One region of the Paenibacillus sp. FSL R7-0345 genome, then DNA from elsewhere that is predicted to be linked to it. Evidence: predicted binding sites of a transcription regulator. Region 1 holds the regulator's gene; the other holds the start of a gene.
The links. The regulator LexA, encoded in region 1, represses DNA repair genes until DNA is damaged. The targets are predictions, from matches to a motif close to CGAACATATGTTCG.
Positions count from the first base shown of each region.

Region 2: NST84_RS22430 (ImmA/IrrE family metallo-endopeptidase) is a predicted target of LexA. The motif match lies at 3,270-3,283, and genes of this name have one in related genera.

Region 1 covers NZ_CP152002.1:3,905,928-3,913,579, reverse strand. Annotated here, with positions in the region: gene NST84_RS16610 (hypothetical protein) at 1-400, shown strand, start outside; gene NST84_RS16605 (hypothetical protein) at 630-827, shown strand; gene NST84_RS16600 (DNA polymerase IV) at 820-2,079, shown strand; gene NST84_RS16595 (hypothetical protein) at 2,076-2,555, shown strand; gene NST84_RS16590 (hypothetical protein) at 2,834-3,220, shown strand; gene NST84_RS16585 (sporulation protein Cse60) at 3,454-3,645, shown strand; gene NST84_RS16580 (hypothetical protein) at 3,914-4,135, shown strand; gene NST84_RS16575 (hypothetical protein) at 4,211-4,429, shown strand; gene NST84_RS16570 (L,D-transpeptidase) at 4,523-4,861, opposite strand; gene lexA (transcriptional repressor LexA) at 5,025-5,651, opposite strand; gene NST84_RS16560 (LysM peptidoglycan-binding domain-containing protein) at 5,881-6,294, shown strand; gene NST84_RS16555 (DUF896 domain-containing protein) at 6,404-6,607, shown strand; gene NST84_RS16550 (hypothetical protein) at 6,656-7,183, shown strand; gene NST84_RS16545 (HAD-IA family hydrolase) at 7,224-7,652, shown strand, end outside.
Region 2 covers NZ_CP152002.1:5,186,463-5,194,114, reverse strand. Annotated here, with positions in the region: gene NST84_RS22455 (hypothetical protein) at 1-183, shown strand, start outside; gene NST84_RS22450 (YitT family protein) at 331-1,167, shown strand; gene NST84_RS22445 (hypothetical protein) at 1,266-1,400, shown strand; gene NST84_RS22440 (2-phosphosulfolactate phosphatase) at 1,592-2,368, shown strand; gene NST84_RS22435 (hypothetical protein) at 2,506-2,664, opposite strand; gene NST84_RS22430 (ImmA/IrrE family metallo-endopeptidase) at 2,710-3,252, opposite strand; gene NST84_RS22425 (YjfB family protein) at 3,373-3,549, opposite strand; gene NST84_RS22420 (NucA/NucB deoxyribonuclease domain-containing protein) at 3,957-4,394, opposite strand; gene NST84_RS22415 (cytidine deaminase) at 4,535-4,954, shown strand; gene NST84_RS22410 (glycosyl hydrolase) at 5,092-6,555, shown strand; gene NST84_RS22405 (hypothetical protein) at 6,715-7,374, shown strand; gene NST84_RS22400 (YolD-like family protein) at 7,600-7,652, shown strand, end outside.

The DNA.
Region 1 (7,652 bases):
GCTTGAGCAAGGTGACGGATATTCCTTGTATATATTTGACGGTTACACCTTTGATGCGCAGACTGGCCGCCTGGCATTGACGGCAGACGCTGAATACTATGCGGAGATTGAACCGCTGCCGGCCAGTTATGATCTGGCTGCCCTGAAGCAGCAGGGCCAGACCGAGCTTGCCGCCGCAGGCGAGCCTAAAGACTACAGCGGGGAGCTGTTTGAGCATCCCCTGCGTTATGCTGAGCTGTACCTGCAGGTAAGCGGTGAGGCCGGTACCCATGATTACATGGTGTGGAAAAATGAAGCCGGGGAAGCTTATCTGCTCCGGATACACAACCAGAAGGGAGAACCGGCAAGCCAGTTCAGCCCATGGATGACCGTTTCGCTGTCCACTATTGAAGGTAATTAAGCCGCCGGCACCAATCTGTCCGCAGAGGCTCCTGTGATAAACAGGCAGCTTTCTGCGGATTTTTTATAAGCATTTTCCGGATAAAACAGCGCAAAATATAAAATCTGCAGTCCACGTGTAATCAATATACATAATAATGACAGTTGAGGAATATACTCATGATTGATTAGAGAACACCTGTTTGGTTATAATACAAACAAATGTTCTTATTTGTTGGAGGCGATCGGTCATGAGAATGGCTATTGGTCAAACCGTTGAAATTGTATATCTGGACAGAGCGGGCAAGATCTCGCAGCGGAAGATTGAAGTGCTGGATATCCGTGACGGGCGTATCCGGGCGACCTGTTTAACGGCAGGGGCGCCGCGGGTATTTCTGCTATCGAATATTTTGGCCTGGCACCCGGTGCGGGGGAAGAGGTATGCCTAAGGAGCGTGTTATTCTGCTGTCGGACTGCCAGTCCTTTTATGCAAGCGTCGAAAAAGCTGCTCATCCGGAATACAAGGATATGCCTGTTGCAGTAGGCGATCCGGCACGGATGAACGGGATTGTTCTGGCTGCCTGTCCGCTTGCCAAAGCCAAGGGTGTCACCACCGCCTCACGTGTAGGCGAAGCGTTGACCAAATGCCCGGAGCTCGTCGTGATCCGGCCGCGGATGCGGACCTATATTACCGTTTCCCTGCTGATTTCGGAGATCTACAAGGGGTATACGGATATGGTGGAGCCGTTCAGTATCGATGAGCAGTTTCTGGATGTGACGGGCTCGCTTAAATTTTTCGGAGGGGAATTGCCGAAGGTGATTTCTTCGATACAGCAGCATGTGAAGCTGTCTACCGGTGTCTGGACCCGGGTAGGGGTCGGGCCGACCAAAATCCTGGCCAAAATGGCCAATAATCTGGCCAAGAAGCAGACGGACGGCATCTTCCGGCTCGGATACGACAATCTGAATGAGGTGCTCTGGCCGCTGCCTGTACATGATATGTTTATGGTTGGCGGACGGATGACCAAAAACTTTTTCCGGATGGGTATAACGACGATCGGCGACATTGCCCGGATGGAGCTGGGGGAGTTCAAACGGAGAATGCGGATGACGATGGGCAAGCAGAGCGATATCCAGGCGGAGTATTACTGGCAGACGGCCCGCGGCATCGACCCCAGTCCGGTCGTTACGGGAATCCGGCACCAGATCAAATCCGTGGGCCACGGCAAGGCGCTGCGCTGGAATCTGTATACGCGGCTGGCCGATATTGAGGTGGTGCTACTGGAGCTTGTAATTGAAGTCTGCCAGCGGGCGCGGCGGTACCGGTATATGGGCTCGGTGGTATCCGTCGCGGTGTCAGAGACAGACGGTAACACCTCGCACTCATACAGCCGGCAGATGACGCTCCCGGAGCCGTCGTTCCTGACGCATGAGGTGGCCGCCGCCGCCTACCGCCTGTTTGTGGACCACTGGACCGGGATGCCGCTGAGCCGTCTGACCATCTCCATTGCTCAGCTGAGTGATGACAGTGTCATGCAGCTCACCCTGTTCGATGACCGTATCCGTACCTACAACAAAGAGCGGGCTATTGACCAGATCAAAACCAGATACGGCAGCCGGGCGCTTATTCGTGCATCCTCTTTGCTTGAGTCCGGGGTTGCTCTGGAACGGGCCGAACAGATTGGGGGGCATTATAAATGAGCAAATTAGACGGCAATGAGCGCTGGAAGACCAAAATGCTGATGAGTGAGCATGTTGACCAGTATGAACAGCAGGAGAAGGGGGAGGACGGCAGCAGAACCATGCTTACGAATGCGGAGCGTACAATGGTCCGGGACCTTATTCTGCTGCCTTACATAGATACGATGGTGAGCAAGAGTATTGAGGAGATTGAGCGGTCGGGAAACATGCTTACCAGGACGTACTTAATGGCCGGGCGTTATATCCAGAACCGGGTGATGCAGGACACCTACCGGCTGCAAAAAGAGCTCAAGCAGCGCAATATCAGGGTGCTGGCCGATGAGCAGGAGGATTTCCTGATGTATTATAAAATTTTTTTCCGCGGCTACCAGGAACGTTTCGGACTTACGCGTGACATCATGCGGACAGAAATCAGCCTGAGGCTTACCCGGTATACGTCTGAGCTGGGGACGGTTTTAAAAGAGCATATGAAATAAACAGGCCTGCTCTGTACTCAGGACAGCGGTGGTTTATGTGCGGGAGCTGCCTTCAACCGGATCATGTAAGGTATTCTGCCGTTAAGCGGAGTGTGAATTTATGTGCAGCCAGGAATTTTATTATTTTTTTGAAAAAAGTAGCAGATAAGGTATACATTAAGTACAGGATGGGTTATGGTTAAGTTAACTTATCTGTGTAATTCTAATCCAGGGGCCTTTCAGTGCGTAAGCGATAGAAAGGTCCTTCTTGCATATATTAGGTTAGAAGGGAGTGTTAAATGTATTATGATCAGGAAATGATTACGCGTTACGAGGAGATTGAAGAGAGGGTTGTAAGGTTTATTACGAAGCATTCAGGTGTTGAGTATATGAAGGGTTCGGAGCAGGTTGTGGAGGGCGGCGTCTTTGCCTGGGCGAAATTAAGATCTGTAGATACAGCTATTCAGACTCAGCTGAGGCTTGATTATGTTGAGGTCTTTGAACTGGCCAGACAGAGCATGGAGCATGCCGAGAGCAAGCATCTTATTGATTTTGACCGGAGCAGTGAAACGGTGCTTAATTATATCAGACAGGATTCAATTCTGTGGATTCCGTCCTTGGAGGCAGCTGCTGAGGCAGCGAGAACCGAACTTTCGCTTCAGAAATTCCTGCTTACTCAAACTTAAATATATAGCAGTTGTATAATTGTGTAAAAAAGTGTTTGACCATTCGCAGGCCCGGTGTTAAGCTAGGCTAATAGTAAGGCATTTCGCAGTGAGCTGCGGAGTGCCTTACTGTTCATTTAGGGGTATTTTACATTAATTGTTAGTCGAGGGGTGATGCGCCATGTGCATTTCGCTGCTATCTAATACATGTGTTCCGATATAACTGTGAATGAAAAGGACAAAGGAGAATACTAATGATACAGGTAAAAGAATTTGTAGACGGGGATAATTTCTATGCCGAGAATAAGGCAAACGAGTTCCTCAAAGGGCTGAGGGAGGAGCAGGTCGTAAACATCTGTTACGGATCTATAGTGAAATCCTCGCGTGACGGGGCGGAGCATCAGCGGAGTACAATTTTGGTGGTATATAAGACAGATGAAAAATAAATTCTGGGACCGTCTTTTTACCTGGCTGTCATTTGCTTCAACGTTAACAATTGTGATTCTGGCGGTTTTTTATACACTGGACTAAGAATAAAGGGATTAAACGGGCATTATCTGCGGCTTTCTATAATGGGAGAGCTCTTGGTAATGCCCTTTTCTATACCTGTGTAAGGGAATTATCACATACATACATTACCATTTGTGTTATATTTGAAGTGAATGTTTAAGATATCCATACCAAGGATGAATCAGTCTACAAGGGGGAAGCGGATTGAACACGACTTATAAAGTGCTGGTGTGTGATGCTGATTTATTTGCTGCAGCCCTTGCTGAAGCAGATATATATGTACTGCAGTTACGAAAGGGTAAACCGCCGGTCTTTGCTGATTGTGCAGGTCCGCTGCAAAAATGGACGCCGGAATACATAGAGCTGGGCGGGATGACCTACAGGCGTAAAGATTTTGAATTCCGTGTGCGTATACCCGAAAAATAACAACTGCCGGATCACACAGGCCGGAAGAGCTGGTTTAGCATCTCTTATACTATAAAACGTAAAAGAGGTGTTAATATGGCAGAAAGAGACCGGTCAAGAATCCGCAGAGCGATCCGTGCCCTGCTGGCACAGCGCTCCATCCTGCTGGAGCGGCTTGAAGAAATTAACGAGAATCTGCGCAGATTGCCTAAACCAAGCCGGGCGAGACGTGAATTACTGGCGGCAAGAGTATCGATCCGCGAAGCGTTGCGCTTGAACCGCATCGCAATCAGGCTGTTGCGCAGTGTCCTCTAGAGACTGTTGAATAGGAAGCATAAGAAGTATATAAAGGACACCTCTGCCCCGCGGAGGTGTCCTTTGTGATGGAGGCGGGGCGGAAATCTGCTGCTACTCCCTGATGGTAACCCGTGTCCCGATGGGAACAATACGTGACAAAGCAAGAACATCCTCGTTATACATCCGGATGCAGCCATGCGAAACCATATGGCCGATGGAGGCGGGATCATTGGTTCCGTGAATGCCGTAATGAGGTTTGGACAGGCCCATCCAAAAAGCGCCAAACGGCCCGCCGGGATTGGGCTGCTTGTTAATAATGGTATATTCGCCTTCAGGTGAAGCAGTCAGCATGGTACCAATTCCCACAGGAAAGCCGCGGGTTACAACATCATTATCCAGCAGGTACAGCATACGCTGGGACAGGTCAACAATAATCCGGTAATTAGGCATAGTCATCAGCACTCCTTCTGCTGTCAGAATATGTGCAGAGTCTGCACGCGGTTACCAGAGGCCGAGCGCTGCGCGCGGGAAACGGCAGCCTGTTTATAATTTGAATGCAGACAGGAAAAAGGCTGTTACGCAATTCATGCGCAACAGCCTCATTAGGGGATAATTAGTGGATATCACGGAAAAGTCCGATGACTCTGCCTAAAATGGTAACACGGTTCAAGCGGAGCGGTTCATAGGCCGGGTTCTCCGGCTGCAGGCGGATATGGTCACGTTCTTTATAGAAGGTCTTAACAGTAGCTTCATCTTCTTCGGTCATTGCTACGACGATGTCGCCGTTGTCTGCTGTCTGCTGCTGGCGGACAATGACATAGTCGCCATTCATGATTCCGGCATCAACCATACTGTCTCCAAGTACAGAGAGCATGAAAACCTTGTTGTCACCGACATAGTGGGTAGGAAGCGGGAAATAATCTTCAATATTCTCGGTAGCGGTAATCGGCACCCCGGCGGTGACTTTACCTACAACAGGGATACGGGTAACCGTCTGCACAAACTGGTGTACATTCTCTGAATCTTCCTGGCCGAGCAGCTCGATTGCGCGGGGTTTCGTAGGGTCACGGCGAATCAGACCCTTCTTCTCAAGACGGTCCAGATGACCATGTACGGTGGAGCTGGAAGCAAGCCCGACAGCTTCCCCGATTTCCCGGACTGACGGAGGATAACCCTTGCTGCGGACTTCATTACGTATGAATTCCAGGATCGCCAGCTGGCGACTCGAAATCTTTGACATTGGAATCAACCCCATATAGTATGTTTGGGAAAATTATAACATAGAACTTCCGTTCGTACAAACATAAGTTCTAACTATCTCGTAATAATATTTGGATACCTCTGGAAGGGGAGGTATAAAAGGGGCGGAAACAAAGGGAACAATTGTTCGAAAAAACCTATTGATCAAAACACATGTTCGTGTTATATTAAATTCAAATTTAAGAACAAGTGTTTGGAGGTCGATGATATTGTTAAAATACAGTACTTACCGCAGCATTTATGATGAGACCCGAGAGGTTCAGTCTGCCGAAGCTGGCTCTATCATAGAATATGTGACCCGTATGAAGAATTCTGCAGTATCCCTGTTCGGCGCTTTAACGAATCTGTTCCGCAGAGGCCAGCTGGTGAAGCTTGTCATGATTCTGATGCTGGCGATTTCCGGCTTTACGGTGGTAGGTAACGTATTTGCAGGATCCGTATCATCGGTAATGCCGGCTGAGCGTGTGGTGGTGGAGCGCGGAGATACTCTCTGGAGCATCGCAAATGAACATAAACCATCGGATATGAGGACGGTTGTATATATAGAAGGAATCAAGAAGGCGAGCGGGCTTAAGGGCAGCAATATACAGGCCGGAGATGTGCTGACACTGCCTGCATACTAATAGTTGAAGGAATAGAGGTTACGACAGGAAGAGCTTTCAGGGAGGAGACCTTGACAAGCTCTTTTTCTCATGGCAAAGTTAGAATGAATTTATAGGGGAGGGGAAAGCATTGAATATAGACGAATTGGTCGCACGCATCAATGAATTGGCACGCAAGCAGAAGAGCAGCGGCCTGACGGAAGAGGAACTGGAGGAACGCGCCCGGCTCCGTGAAGTTTATCTGGGCAACATCCGTAAGAACTTCCGTGCACAACTGGATACCATTGAAATTGTGGACAACGATGATCAGGGCGACAAGGGGCTAACACATTAGTCCTGTGGCTTTGTCATAGATATTTTAGGACGACTAGGGGGAACTCACATGGCCCGTTCTTGGGAAAGAATGGTTCAACGCAACACCAAGCAAGTCAATATGCAACGCAAGAAGCAAGGCAAGGAATCGATTTACGCTTCCAAATCATCGCCGGCTGCAGGAAGCAGCGAAATTTTTAAAGGCCGTAACATTGTATTTCCGATCGTTCTGCTGCTGCTCGGGATGATGTTCTGGGTAGTGGGCTCCGTTGATGAAGCCCGGGGGCAGGGCATACTGGCCAACTGGCTGGGCGTTGTTCTGTACTTTTTACTGGCAGCCCTGATTTTCTTCCGTCGTCCTTTCCTTAAGGTTGAGCGGGCCAGAGTTTCCACTATTAAATTTAACCGTGAGCGCTGGCTGCAGGCTTCCGAGATTGAGAAGATTATCCTGTCCCGCAGCATGGTTTCCCTGAAATATAAAGGCAAGCGCAAGCAGTGGGTGTTCTCCAGATTGCTGAACCGTTATGATACTGCAGCAATGGGAGCCCGGCTGGAGCAGTTCGCCAAAGCCAATAATATTGAAGTAGTGCACGAGTAGAAAGATAAGATAGACCAGCAGAGGGAGAGGGAGCGTTATTATGCCGATTACCGCCGTACTATTTGATCTTGACGATACACTGCTCTGGGATGACCGGAGCGTTGAGGAAGCCTTTCGTGCCGCCTGCGAAGCGGCAGGTAACAATGTTGACCCTCATGAGCTGGAGGCTGCTGTCCGCAAGGAAGCCCGAAGTCTCTATGAATCTTACGAGACTTTTCCGTTTACGAAGATGATCGGGATTAACCCGTACGAAGCGCTTTGGGCGAACTTTACGGCAGGGGAGCAGCCGGAATTCCGCCAGCTGGAGCAGCTTGCTCCGGCATACCGCAAGGAATCCTGGCGCCGCGGCCTGGCCGCTCTGGGCATCGAAGATGAAGCACTGGCTGAGCGGCTGGCTGCGAAGTTCGGCGAAGAGCGCCGCAGCCGTCCGTACATGTATGAAGAGACGCTGCAGGTACTGGACGAGCTG
Region 2 (7,652 bases), 1.3 Mb from region 1:
GTGGGTTCAAGCGGCCTTGCGCTGCTGGCGATACAGCCGATTGCGATGTCTTTCCTGGACAGAAGCGTCCCTGCCGGATACCATGCCTACTCTCTGGGAGTCGCTAACAACAGCTTGAACATCCTGCTGAATACGGCAAGTGTTACCGGACCGGTAACCTACTCGGGCGTATCCATAGGCTAAAATACTCAGCGGTGTATTTACATTCCTGCCATTGCTTGTTATGATCAGGAGTATCAAAAGAGCTTATCAGAAGCGATTAAAGGATGAATGACTCCTTTAGTCGCTTTTTTTTGTGAGCTTTGTAATGTAACTGGAGGGTGTCTTATTATGGAAAAAAGAAGTTTTGAGCTGTTTATGCTGCTTATTGGAGCGTTTATGTTTGCGCTGGCGGTCAATGTATTTATTATCCCTAATGATTTCGGGGAGGGCGGAGTGACCGGGGTATCGATCATTCTCTTCTATCTGCTGAAATGGTCACCGGCACTGGTCGGCTTCACGCTGAACGGGATCTTGCTGATTATCGGCTACAGGCTGCTGGATAAGAAAACGATTCTGTATACTATCATCGCAGTCGCCTTCAATTCCCTGTTCCTGTATCTGACCGAGAACTGGCGGATTGATTCCAGTGAGCCGGTCATTAACGCGATCTTTGCCGGTCTGCTGGCCGGAGGCGGCATTGGACTCATTATCCGGGTTGGCGGTACAACCGCAGGGACGACGATTCTGGCCCGGCTGGCCAATAAATACTGGGACTGGAATATCAGCTATGCGCTGCTGTTTTTTGATCTGATTGTTGCCGGATTGTCCGTGTTTGTGATCGGGATCGAGAAGGTGATGTTCACCTTCGTCATTCTCTTCATCGGCACCAAGGCGATGGAGTTCATTATTGAGGGTGTGAATCCGAAAAAAGCAGTGACCATCATCTCGGCAGAACATGAGCGCATTGCTGCAAAGGTTACCGAGCTTATGGACCGCGGAGTTACGGTGCTGCGCGGCTACGGCTATTATACGGGTGAGGACAAAAATGTGCTCTACATCGCTATCAGCAAACAGGAAGTATCCATGCTCAAAAAAATCGTGCGGGCCGAAGATAAAAATGCTTTTGTTACTATTCATGATGTACGCGATGTGTTTGGGGAGGGCTTCATTGATATTTCCAAATAAAAGGCCCCGGGCGAAAAGTCATTGCCGTTTCACCCAGTCAGCAGCGGGCAAATCACATATGCTATGGTGTACTCTCAATCATGAAGGAGGAATTGGAAATGGGTTGTTATGGTGAAAATGTAGGTCCAGTTGGCGGAGCAAACTGCGGATACGGCAGTCCTTTTACTTCTACTGCTGCAATTCTGGTATTGTTCATCCTGCTGGTAATCATCACTAAGGCATTCTGGGTATAATTGAACCGATAAAATGTGGCCCTGCCGGACTTCCGGCAGGGCTTTTTGTTTAGCAGCTGCCACGGGTTCTGCTGAAAATTCCCGAAAAATTATGTAAAAAGGTAAATTGACGGTTCGCAGGCAGTCATCTATGGGTAACTCCCTCTTTGAAGGTTCATATGAGCTGAATTCCTAAGAGAGGAGGAAAACCTGTGTTTTTTGACCAGTCGCCCTATGACCTTAAACTGGACTGGGGCCAAAGAGGGGCGAGAGCTGCAGCAGAACGCGGAGACATCGTCATATTCGTCGATGTACTGAGCTTCTCGTCCACCGTGGTAACAGCGGTTCAGCATAAGGCCAACATCTATACCCATGCGCCGCCGGTCAATGATCAGGTGAAGGCGTATGCCAAGGAGCTTGGAGCGGACATTATCCGCGGACGGGCCGAGGCGGTAAGGGCAGGGGGCCATTCCATGTCTCCACTGACCTTCAGTTCCGCTGATTACGACCGTAACTTTATTCTGTGCACATTGAACGGTGCAGCCTGCACAAGGATTGCCGCACAAGCGCCTGCACTGCTGATCGGCAGTCTGCTGAATGTCTCAGCTGTTGCCGATACTGCAAACAAGATGAAGCTTGAGCTTGGGAGGGCTGTCACAGTAGTCCCCTGCGGTGAGAAGTGGCCGGATGCCATCGGGGCTGAGAATAACCTGCGCCCCGGCATTGAAGATTACCTGGGGGCCGGCCTGATTCTTTCCAGGCTGTCCGGGAGCAGGTCACCGGAAGCCCAGATCTGCATTGGCGCGCTGCAATCCTCCGGGCAACGGATCGGGGAGCTGATCTGGGAGTCGTCCAGCGGCCGTGAACTGCGTGAACGGGGGTTCGAGGCGGACGTGACCTACTGCTGCCAGATGGATATCAGCTATGCCGTGCCGGTGCTGAAGGATAACCGGTTTGTTAATGGACTACGCCTGGCACAGAAAAGATAACATTTCAGCCGGACTTCAGCTGGATTTCATACTGAATTAAGCTAACCGCTGTAAAGTATTCACATACCCCTCTTATTCATAGATTTGGACCCTGCCTGACGCCGGCGGGGTCATTTTTTTGGAGCCGGCCAGGCAGTTCATCCTTCCGGTTCCTGCAGCAGAATTGAGAAGGTCTGGGTTTCGTGATCGACTTCAATCGCCGCAATGCCGACAAAATCCGGTATCTCCGGATGAACTGCATCCACACTGTAATCCGGATGGGACAGTAATAGCCGGATGACTTGAATAGCTTCCATATCGCTCCCCCTCAAGGACTTATGAAGATATTGTCCCCGCGGAAGTTAACGAATATGTCGCTGGATGAATTTTCTCTCCTCGCTCCGTTCCATCACAGCCATCAGCTGACCCTGGAATACCCGGCGCTGAATCTGGTCAATCCGCTGCAAAGCCAGCTCTTCGGGCACCTGAAAGGTAGTGGCCAGATGATAGACGGCATCCTCGCGCAGTTCCGGCAAAGGTCTGGCAGAGATCATGGAATAGGGCATAGCAGCGTAGAGAATGAAGCGCTCGGATTCATCCTGCTGCGCCTGTGTGAAATGTCCGGGCATCAGAATACGGTTGCCGGCATGGCGGAGCAGATGGCAGAGCTCATGAAGGAATTCCAGGCGCTGCAGCTCCGGCGGAAGGCGGTTGTCCAGGAACATGGTGTACATGCCGGCAGAGGCTTCAACGCTCTTGCTGCGCACATCCAGGTAGTGAACCCAGATGTTCAGGCGTTCAGCTATGTAGGAAATGGAAATATCGGCTGGTTTTCTTACCTGCAGACGCTGGTACAGATCTTCGGTCCAGCTCTCAAGGGCAGTCATTTGGTAGTAAGATTGCATATTATCACCTCTAAATAAGATCGTATGTTCGTATTTATGGGTAAAAGAAAAGCCCGGAGGGCGAAGGATTTCCGGTAGCAGACCGGAACTGGCGTTCTTATGTATTTAAGAATAAAACAATTAAACCTGAATATCAAGTGTTTTTCCAAGATTCGGATGCGGGCTCTGCTGGAGCATCAGGGCCATATTCTGGGCCTGCATTACAGCTGTATCTTTGGCAATGCTCATGACCTGGAGTCCGGCAGCCTGCTTCAGGGACGCCTGGCTCATGACAGTGGATAAGGCGGCAATGTCCATTTCGTACCTCCTGTTTGTTGAAATTTAAGTATAGCCGGCACTCCTTATGTATATCGACTTAAAAGAGTTCATTCATTAGATTTCATTAGGCGAACAGAACTGTTTGCCGATTGGCCCAGACTGCCGGGCTGGCTGCTTCATATTCTGTGCTGTAGGCATAAACATTACAGGGAGGAATATAAAATGGGTGCAGAATACGGTTGCGGTTGCGGAAACAATGTTGGCGGAGTGAATCAAGGGCCTCCTGTGGTTCCGGTTGTAAACCCCTGGATGACTTCGACAAATGCCATTCTGGTACTGTTCATTTTGCTGGTTATTATCACAAAAGCCTGTCTATTCTAAAATCGTTCTTGGCAGCAGCAGCTCCGTCAGGTAAAAGCCCGGACGGGGCTGCCTGCTGTTCCCGCTTATTTGAACATAAACTCTACCCGTGTTCCGTCGGCATAGCCTTCAAGCTGGTTGCCTACCCAGCTGCCTGCACCGCGGTTGTCGCTTGGGGTTATGTATTCAATATCAGCTCCGGCACCGCCTTCAGCACACATAGCCATCGGCCACTCATCGCGGTCATAGCCTTTTTTGGTGGGCACCCCTTTGAGCGATTCCTTGCGGTTCTCCTCCGCATCCTCACGGCTGATCGTACAGACCGCTGACTCGCCGTTCCGGATCGCGTCCTGGATGTGCTCCGCTGTTTCAGGATAACGGTCTGAGGGGAAGACCAGCTGCACTACCTCGGCATCTCCGGTGGACGGCGTTGTTACGGACGGGCCGTTCTCTTCAAACAAGTAGGCTGCCAAGGCCAGCAGAACAACGATAATAAGACTGGGGATGATTTTCTGTTTTTTCACTTGCTCCTCCTGATGATGTTGGGATCTTGTTGCTTTGGTCTAATCAGTATAGCTTACAATTAGCAGATTTTAGTATACTAAATTATGAAAAATAGACTTGAAACGCAGATTATGTCCGGAATGATAAGGAGGAGGATCAGATGAGCGCTAAAATTTCAATTGAAGATGAAACACTTGTTGCCGCTGCCCAGGAGATAATCAAAAAGCGGTATGAGTGGGAAAGACACCATGTCGGTGCGGCGCTGCGCACGAAGACGGGAGAGATTTTTACGGCGGTGCACCTGGAAGCAAGTCTTTCGCGGGTGACCCTTTGTGCAGAGGCCATGGTTATCGGCAAAGCCATTTCAGAAGGCTATAAGGATTTTGATACCATTGTTGCCGTAAGGCACCCAGACCCGGACAGTGAAGACAGAGAGATCAAAGTAGTGTCGCCCTGCGGAATGTGCCGTGAGCTGATCGCCGATTATGGAAAAGACTGCAGGGTGATCGTTCCCGGGGAAGAGAATCTGGAGAAAGCGGATATTCTGAATCTGCTGCCAATGCGATACTCCCGCCAGTAATTCTTTTTATTTACATACATAGATAACCCTTAAAAGTTCATTAAAAATTTTAATATTATCTCTGTTTACCTGCCATCCGCCGCTTCCCTGTACCGGTTGTACCCATACAATGGTACAAAAAAAGGATGGTGGAACAAATGGAACAGCGCATACTCCGGGATCTGCTCGATTCGGCATCCCGGCTGGTAAATGATGCAGCGTGGCAGACTGCCTTCCGCGCCCTGCTGCGGGCTCCGGCAGATGAGAAGCTGGCAGCTCCGGCGCTGAAACTGCTGAACAATCTATATTCACTGCAAGGCAAAGGAATCATCAGCGGGATACATGATTATCTGGAAAGTGCGGATGAGTTCAGCAACAAGCTTAAAGCTACAAGCGGTCAATATGCCGGACTGCACGGCTACGAGCTTGGTGCAATCGGCAACCAGACTGAAGCTCTGATAGCGAACCAGCGTCAGTGGGTGACAGACAGTGCCATCCGCTGGCATAAGGCCGGTGGAATAGTGACCATGAGTTATCATGCCAATCTGCCGGGGACAGCTCCGGCCTGGTCAAATGTCTCGATGAACCTCAGCGAAGCTGATTTTGCCAAATATATAACGCCAGGTACAACCCAATACACAGCCCTGCTGGCTGATCTCGACAAAACGGCACTTACCCTGAAAAAACTGAATGACGCCGGCGTTCCCGTCCTCTGGAGACCGTATCATGAGATGAACGGAGGCTGGTTCTGGTGGGGGCAGAAAAGCCGTTTCCTGGAGCTGTGGAACCTGATGTTCGAGCGTTACACCGTCTATCATAATCTGCACAATCTGCTGTGGGTATGGAGCCCCAATGCCAAGAACCAGTGGAGCGATGAGCCTGCCAAATACTATCCCGGCGCCGGCAGAGCGGATGTGCTGGCCCTGGACATTTACGACGGGGATTATAAAGCCAGTCATCACGATGCGCTGTGGGATCTTGGACGGGGCAAGCTGATCGCTGTCGGTGAGAACGGTAAGCTGCCTTCCGCGGCAGACTTGGCGAAGTCGCAGAACAAGTGGTCCTACCAGCTGACCTGGGCCAAGCTGCTGTATGAGCAGAACACCGAGGCTGCAATCAAATCTTTTATGAATGACGGCTTCGTTATTACCAGGGATGAGTATATAGCTTTGATTGCTGCAGGAGAGCAGGCGCATCCTCCAGGCATTAAAGGGGAGTATTTCAATAACATCGCACTGAGCGGAGCCCCGGCATTGGTCCGGACGGATTCTACCATCAATTTTTCATGGAGACAAGCAAGCCCGGACCCGTTAATCAATGCCGATTTCTTCGCGGTAAGGTGGACCGGTAAACTGAAACCCGATTTCAGTGAGACCTATAATCTCTATACCTATTCGGATGACGGCATACGGGTGTGGGTCGACGGAGTGCTCGTGATTGACAGCTGGATGAAGCAGAGCGGCACCGAGCGCACAGGCAGTGTTCAGCTGATCCAGGGCAAGCTGCATGAGCTGAAGGTCGAGTATTATGAAAACCAGGGGGATGCCAAAGCCATCCTGATGTGGGAGAGCCACAGCCAGCCCAGGGCGGTTATTCCAGCTACAGCTTATGTGCTTGCCTGAAGAGGTATATTTGCAGAAGATCTCCAAATTTTTGGAGATCTTTTTGCGATGAAGACGCTTTAAATTTGAAATATGGAGTTTTCGAGCTTTTTTTACATTAATTTCATTTGCGCTTTACAAAACCCGCCATTATTCTGTTAAGTGGAGGGATTTGAGACGATGAAAAAAGCCTTATTGACAACTTTACTTTTAATGGTAATGATCCTTAGTGCCTGCAGCAATAACAGCTCTGCACCTGCTTCTGAGGAGGAGGTACAGGAGACTGTACAGAATTTCTACAATGAAATGACGAAGTTTGACGAAATGGGCAAAAGCTCATTGGAGAACTTTAACACAACGCTGACTTCTTATTCGACAGGAGCTGCCACGGACAAGGAGCTTGAAAAAGCACTTGATTCTTTCCAGGATACGGCATCTGATATTGCTGACCAGGTCAATGATGTGAAAATTTCCAAGAGTCTGCCGGAAAACGTTGAGACCCTGCTGAGAGACGCTGCCATTGCATTCCAGAGTGCCTATTCCATTAAAGAACAGGCCTCGCAAAGCGCGGCATCCCCGGAGGTTACTGCAGACGAGTTCAACGCCATGAATCAGCAGGCGGATGTAGCGATGCTGTATGGAATCTCCAAAGTGAATCAGGCCAGAGTCGCTGTAGGACTGCTTGAAGAGGACAGCGAGGCTGAGACGGAGCTGGGGACTGTTCCCGGAACCGTGGTGAGTACAGAAGCAGATGCGGATGCTGCAGCAGATACAGACAGCGGGAATGCTGGCGGAACCCCGATAGTTACTGGAACCGGAACGGGTAATTCCGCAAACTAAAGCAAGCTTTTAAACCATTATTATGAAAATAATTAGAGGCGCTGTACAGACTGACTGTGCGCGCCTTTTGCTTGCCGTCTGCGGGATGCTACGCAGGAAGGAATGACAGCAGACCGCTGTTATTTTTTTCTGCTTGATTATAAGCAGGGCCTGCAGATATAATACAAACATATGTTCGTGTTTTGTAAGCGGAAAGCTTGTTAACAATTTAAAGGAGGAACATTGATGAGCAAGCAGCTGGAGGAAGAACTGCAGGATGGCAGCCGGGTGGGCAGGCC